Regions from separate parts of the Leifsonia sp. 10L418 genome, predicted to be linked through region 2. Evidence: predicted binding sites of a transcription regulator. Region 2 holds the regulator's gene; the other holds the start of a gene.

Region 1 (3,413 bases), on a different contig from region 2:
GAACATAGAGCACCCCGGTCAACCCGGAGCCGATCTGAGTCGCCAGACGGATGCGCTGCGCCTCGCCGCCCGACAGCGTGGCCGCGGCCCGGGCGAGGTTCAAGTAGTTCAGACCGACCCGGATCAGGAAGTCGAGGCGTGCCTTGATCTCGCGCAATACCTGGGCGGCAATGGCCGCCTCGCGGTCGGTGAGAACCAGCTTGTCCATGAACTCGCGGGCATCGATGAGACTGAGTTCGCAGACATCCGCGATGCTGGCGTCATAGACCGTCACGGCCAGCACTTCCGGCTTCAACCGGGTGCCGTCGCAGACGGGGCAGTTGACCTCGCGGAGGTATTCGGCCCAGCGCTGACGCTGGGTGTCGGTTTCGGCCTGCAGGTACTGGCGTTCGATGTAGGGAACGACGCCTTCGAAGCCGGAGGTGTAGCTCATCTCCCGGCCGTAGCGGTTCTTCCACTTCACCTTGACCTCGAAGTTGTCGCCGCGCATCACGGCATTCTGCACGTCGGGCTTGAGCTTCTTCCACGGGGTTTCCAACGAGAAGTTGAGGTCGCGGGCCAGGCCGTCGAGCAGTTTCTCGTAGTACTGGAAGAGCCCCTTGCCCTGGGTGGTCCAGGGCAGCACAACGCCTTCGGCGATGCTGAGGTCCGGGTCGCCGAGAAGTAGATCCTGGTCGACCGACATCCGGGTGCCGAGTCCCGAGCATTCCGGGCAGGCGCCGAACGGGGCGTTGAACGAGAAGGTGCGTGGTTCGATTTCGGTCAGCTGCACCGGGTGGTTGTTCGGGCAGGACAGCTTCTCAGAGAAGCTCTGCCAGGCTTCGTCGCCCTCGCGGTCGATGAAGTTGATCTGCACGAGGCCGTCGGTGAGCTTGAGGGCGGTCTCGAGCGAGTCGGTCAGGCGGCCGAGCAGCTCGGGGCCGGCGACGAGACGGTCGACGGTGACCGAGATGTCGTGTTTCTGCTGCTTCTTGAGAGTCGGCGGTTCACTCAACTGAATCTGGGTGCCGTCGACGACCGCGCGGGAGTACCCGCTCGCGGCCAACTCGCTGAACAGGTCGACGAACTCGCCCTTCTTCTGCGAGACGACGGGGCTGAGAATCTGGTACCGGGTGCCGGTCTCGAGTTCCATCAGCTGGTCGGCGATCTGCTGCACCGTCTGCGACTGGATCTTCTCGCCACAGATCGCACAGTGCGGCACGCCGATGCGTGCCCAGAGCAGGCGCATGTAGTCGTAGATCTCGGTGATCGTTCCGACCGTGGAGCGCGGGTTGCGGTTGGTCGACTTCTGGTCGATCGACACCGCGGGGCTGAGGCCCTCGATGAAGTCGACGTCCGGACGGTCGACCTGGCCGAGGAACTGCCGGGCATAGGCGCTGAGCGACTCGACGTAGCGGCGCTGGCCCTCGGCGAAGATGGTGTCGAAGGCGAGCGACGACTTACCGGAGCCCGAGAGCCCGGTGAAGACGACGAGGGAGTCGCGCGGGATCTCCAGATCGACGTTGTGGAGATTGTGCACACGTGCGCCGCGGACGCTGAGCTTGGACCCGGTTACCTTCGAAATTGACACTCGTCGAGTCTATGCAGTGCTGCCTCCGAAATGCCTGGTCCGACACGCGCTCTGAGCGAACATATGTTCGAGTTTCTTCAGCATTCGGCAGGTCGATTCGCTCAGCGCCGCGAACCGCCGATGAGAAGGGTGGCGAGGTAGCGGTGGGCGTTGCGGGCACGGAACGCGTTTCCGAGCACCAATCGGAGCGCGTCGGCATTCTCTCCTGGCTCGGACAAGGCTGCTTGCGCCCGGGTTTGCAGGATCGTTCGCCAGCCTGCCGCGTGGCGCACGACGTGATAGTCCTCGAGAGTCTCGACATCCGCACCGGCGACGAGCACAGCCGCCAGACGGGATGCCAGGTCAACGGCATCGAGCATCCCCGTGTTCAACGACGAGCCACCGGCCGAAAAGACGTGGGCGGCATCCCCGGCGAGGAGTACCCGGCCGACTCGATACCGTTCGGCCTGGCGACTGTTCCCAACAGTCGAGCGCAGCCATTCGCCGCCCGTGATCGGCAACTCGAATCCCAGCACCCGCGTGATGCTGGCCCGGAACTCATCGAGGGAGATCTCGGCGGCCGGCTCCTGCTCAGCCCGCGGCTCGTGCGTGCTGAGAAGGTACAGGTCTTTCGGTGCCCTGCGATCAAGGGCGGACACCGGGGCGAGCGTCAGGACGCCGGACGGAGTGTAGTGGAGCTGGAAAAGCGCCAGTTGGCGTCCGTTCGCAAGTGTGACGGTGTTCCTTCTGCGCCTGAGTGCCGCCGCCGGGATTGTGACGCGACCGATGCGGGAGAGTTGATCACTTGTGATTCCGGGAAAGGAGACGCCGAGACGATGCCGAATGAAGCTGTGCGCCCCGTCGCAGCCGGCAAGAAAGTGCGCAGTCACGGTATACGCGCCGTCGGAAGAGGCGACCATCACCCTGACGCGATCGCCCTCATCGTCGAATCCCGAAACTGCATGACCACGCCGGATCACGGCCCCCAGGGCAACCGCTCGTTGCGCGAGCAGTTCCTCAAGGCGACTTTGCGGGATCGGGAGCACCCGCAGCGGGTTGGCACGAAACGGATTCAGCCGCAGCGTCACTGCTCCGAACTGATAGCGGGGTACTGGAATGACGTGCATGCCGTGCTGCCCACGCAGCAGACCGCGCCGTTTCACGACGTTCGCGATCTCCCCAACGAGACCGTTGCCCTTCGGCATCGCATCCGGCTCAGCCTCCTTCTCGAGCACAAGCGCACGGACGCCCACCCGGCCAAGCTCACAGGCGAGCATGAGTCCTACCGGACCCGCACCCACAATGACGACATCCACCTCGTCCGGATCAACCACCGCAATTCCGCCTTCCGTTCACGCCGTTCCGAGCCCTCAGCAGGGACTCGGGCGTAGCCCGCTCGACCGCGCGCTCTGCCGCTACGAACTCAGGTGGCCGGCCTTCTCCATCTGACGCAGCTCCCGCTTGAGCTCAGACACCTCGTCACGCAACCGGGCGGCGAGCTCGAACTTGAGCTCCCCGGCAGCCTCGAGCATCTGCGTGTTGAGGTCGAGGATGATCGATTCGAGGTCGTTGGCGCCGTTCGCGGCAAGACCCTCCCGGCGCAGGTTGGGCGTCGGAGCCTTCTTGCGCTTGTCGCGCCCGGCGAGAAGCTCGGCCGTGTCGGCCTCTTCGCGCGCGAGTATGTCGGTGATGTCGGCGATCTTCTTGCGGAGCGGTGTCGGGTCGATGCCATGGAGGGTGTTGTAGGCGACCTGCTTCTCGCGCCGTCGGTTCGTCTCCTCGATGGCGTGCGCCATCGACGGCGTGATCCGGTCGGCATACATGTGCACCTCGCCGGAGACGTTGCGCGCGGCGCGACCGATGG
Region 2 (3,413 bases):
ACGCGCAGGTGGTTCGGGATGCCGATGTCGCGGATCAGCACGCCCTGGTCGAGGAGCGCCTGGAACGTGGCTTTCGGGTCGTCGACCCCACCGAACAGCACGAAGTTGCTGCCGCTGCGGTGCGGTGAGTAACCGAGGTTCCGAAGCTCAGTCACGATGCGATCCCGCTGCACCCGGATGTCGTCGACCATCGAAAGCATCTCCGGCGTGTGCGCGAGCGCCGCGTTCGCCGCGGCCTGCGTCAGCGCCGACAGGTGGTACGGCAGTCGAACCAGGCGCATCGCATCCGTCACCGCCGGGTCGGCCGCCAGGTAGCCGACGCGGGCGCCGGCGAAAGCGAAAGCCTTGCTCATGGTCCGCGAGACAAGCAGGCGCGGGCGCCCCTCGAGCAGTGTCAGAGCGGATGCCTCCCCGTCGGCCGCGAACTCGGCATAGGCCTCGTCGACGAGAACGATGCCGTCGGTGGCGTCGTAGACGGCGGCAATGGTCTCCAGCGAGAGCGGCGTGCCGGTGGGGTTATTCGGTGAGCACAGGAAGACCAGCGAGGGGTTGGTCTTCGTGACCCACTCGACGGCGGTCTCCGGGGACAGCTCGTAGTCGGCATCCCGCTCTCCGGCAATCCAGTCGGTGCCGGTGCCGGAGGCAAGAATCTGGTACATCGAATAGGTCGGCGAGAATCCCAGCACGCTGCGGCCGGGGCCGCCGAACGCCTGCAGTACCTGCTGGATCACTTCGTTCGAGCCGTTCGCCGCCCAGATGTTCTCGGGGGTGAGGCCGTGACCGAGGTAGACGGCGAGGTTCTCGCGGAGCTCGGTGAATTCGCGGTCGGGGTACCGGTTGACGGTCAGGATCGCGCGAGCGAGAGAGGCGACGATGTCGTGAGCAACAGCCTCGGGAATCAGATGCGTGTTCTCGTTCACGTTGAGGGCCACCGGAACGTGAAGTTGCGGGGCACCATAGGGAACGAGTCCGCGCAGATTGTCGCGCAGGGGAAGGTCATTGAGGCTGGTCACCCGAGCAATATTACCGGGCCGCCGTGGGCGTCAAAGGCGAGATGCCGACACCAGAACACGGGGCAGGGGCCGGGCGGGTCCGGCAGCGCAGCCGGGGTGGTGCTGACTAGTCGGTGGCCGGAAGAGCGAGGCGCTGGCCGGGCTCGACGGAGGCTGAGTCAAGCTGGTTGAGGGCGACGATGTCAGCGATGACATCGCGCGGGTCCGCTTCGGGGGCGATGGTCTCGGCGAGCTGCCAGAGGGACTGACCGGCCGAGACGGTGACGTAGTCGAACGTGGCCGTACCGCCGGTGCCGTTGGAAGCGATTGCCGCTCCCCCGTTGATGGTGACGACGAAGGCGCCGACAACGAGCGGGAGTGCCGCCATCGTGCTGAAAACAATACGACCACGTCGGGTCAGACGCAGACGGGTGGTGCCAATGGAGCCGTGCGGAGCTGCCGTGCTGACTGCTGTGCTCATGTTGAACCTCCTGGTAAGTACGGGTCCGGCTCCCGGGGAAGGGAGTCGCATCCGAATCTATGTTCCGAATATATATTCGATTGTTCGAAGAATCAAGCCTCTTTACGGTTGTTCTTCGAAACAATCGGGCAACACACTCGAAGAAGTGTTTGTTTTCCCGGGGTGCGGGGATACAGTTTTTCTTGACGGATCGAACACAACCAGACACCTCTGACATTCGAACGGAACGGCCGTCGCTGCCGCAGGAGTAGCGGCGCGGTCTGAGCAGTGGCGCAGTTTGAGACGCACAACATCGGCACGAGGAGCGAGTGACATGACGAAAGAGACAAGCGGCCCCCGCGAACGCGGCGGCACCCGTCGCCGAAAGAGCCTGAGCGAGAAGCAACTGGCAATTCTCGACGTGATCTCGCGTTCGGTCAGCAGCCGCGGTTATCCGCCGAGCATGCGCGAGATCGGCGATGCCGTCGGGCTCGCCTCGCTCTCGAGCGTGACTCACCAGCTCAACCAATTGGAGTTGAGCGGCTACCTGCGTCGCGACCCCAACCGTCCGCGTGCACTCGAAATCCTCATCGAGCTGCCGCAGTCCACCGACGACAACTCGGTCGGCGATGCCGATTCGTCGGCGTCGAACGCGCAGATCGGTGACGCAGCGATGGTTCCGCTTGTCGGTCGCATCGCCGCCGGCATCCCGATCACCGCGGACCAGCAGATCGATGAGATCTTCCCGCTTCCTCGCCAGCTCGTGGGCAAGGGCGACCTCTTCATGCTCAAGGTCGTCGGTGAGTCAATGATTGACGCCGCCATCTGCGATGGCGACTGGGTGGTCGTACGACAGCAGAAGACGGCGGAGAACGGCGAGATCGTCGCGGCCATGCTCGACAACGAAGCGACAGTCAAGGTGTTCCGTCAGCGTGACGGCCACACCTGGTTGCTCCCCCGCAACACCAACTTCGAGCCCATCATGGGCGATCACGCCGAAATCCTCGGCAAAATTGTGGCGGTACTCCGCTCGGTCTAGCCCTGCCATCCCCGCGAAACAGCAATTGTCGGAGCCTCAACTCGTACCAGGCTCCGACAATTGCAGTTTCGCGAGAGAACTAGCTAGCGAACAGGGGCCTCCACGCGCGCCCGCACGATCTGCGTGGCCTCCACGATATTGGCCAGGGATTCGATCGTCTCGTCGTACCCACGGGTCTTGAGACCGCAGTCCGGGTTGATCCAGACCTGACGCCCCGGAATCGACTCCAGGGCCCGCTCGATCAACTCGGTCACCTCGGTGACGCTCGGCACACGCGGCGAGTGGATGTCGTAGACGCCCGGGCCGATTCCGTGATCGAAGCCGCTGGACTGGATGTCGCTGACGACCTCCATGCGCGAGCGGGCCGCTTCGATGCTCGTCACGTCGGCATCGAGATTGCGAATCGCCTCGATCACAACGCCGAACTCCGAGTAGCAGAGGTGGGTGTGGATCTGGGTGACCTCCGCGACGCCGGCGGTGGCCAGCTTGAACGACCCGACCGACCAGTCCAGGTAGTCGGCCTGATCCTTCTTCTTGAGCGGAAGCAGCTCGCGCAGCGCCGGCTCATCGACCTGAACGATCGTGATGCCCGCCGACTCCAGGTCGCCGATCTCGTCGCGCAGGGCCAGCGCCACCTGGCGAGCTGTCTCACCGAGCGGCTGGTCGTCACGCACGAAGGACCAGGCCAGGATCGTGACCGGACCGGTCAACATCCCCTTGACGGGCTTCTCGGTCAGCGACTGCGTGTAGACCGACCAATCGACGGTGATCGGCTTCGGTCGGGACACGTCTCCCCAGAGGATCGACGGGCGCGTGCACCGGCTGCCGTAGGACTGCACCCATCCGTTCTCGGTGACGGCGAAGCCGTCGAGGTTCTCGGCGAAGTACTGCACCATGTCGTTGCGCTCTGGCTCGCCGTGAA

The links. Region 2 encodes LexA, which represses DNA repair genes until DNA is damaged. Its sites were predicted from a motif close to TCGAACANNTGTTCGA; they were not measured.
Region 1: the regulator LexA is predicted to act here: its motif matches at 1,626-1,641, upstream of uvrA (excinuclease ABC subunit UvrA).

Annotation. Positions count from the first base shown of each region.
Region 1 is NZ_JBFTJN010000008.1:227,756-231,168, forward strand. It holds gene uvrA (excinuclease ABC subunit UvrA) at 1-1,570, opposite strand, end outside; gene AC1DCF_RS16160 (FAD-dependent monooxygenase) at 1,672-2,883, opposite strand; gene uvrB (excinuclease ABC subunit UvrB) at 2,965-3,413, opposite strand, start outside.
Region 2 is NZ_JBFTJN010000004.1:279,745-283,157, reverse strand. It holds gene AC1DCF_RS11530 (histidinol-phosphate transaminase) at 1-1,013, opposite strand, end outside; gene AC1DCF_RS11525 (LysM peptidoglycan-binding domain-containing protein) at 1,120-1,473, opposite strand; gene lexA (transcriptional repressor LexA) at 1,787-2,491, shown strand; gene metE (5-methyltetrahydropteroyltriglutamate--homocysteine S-methyltransferase) at 2,575-3,413, opposite strand, start outside.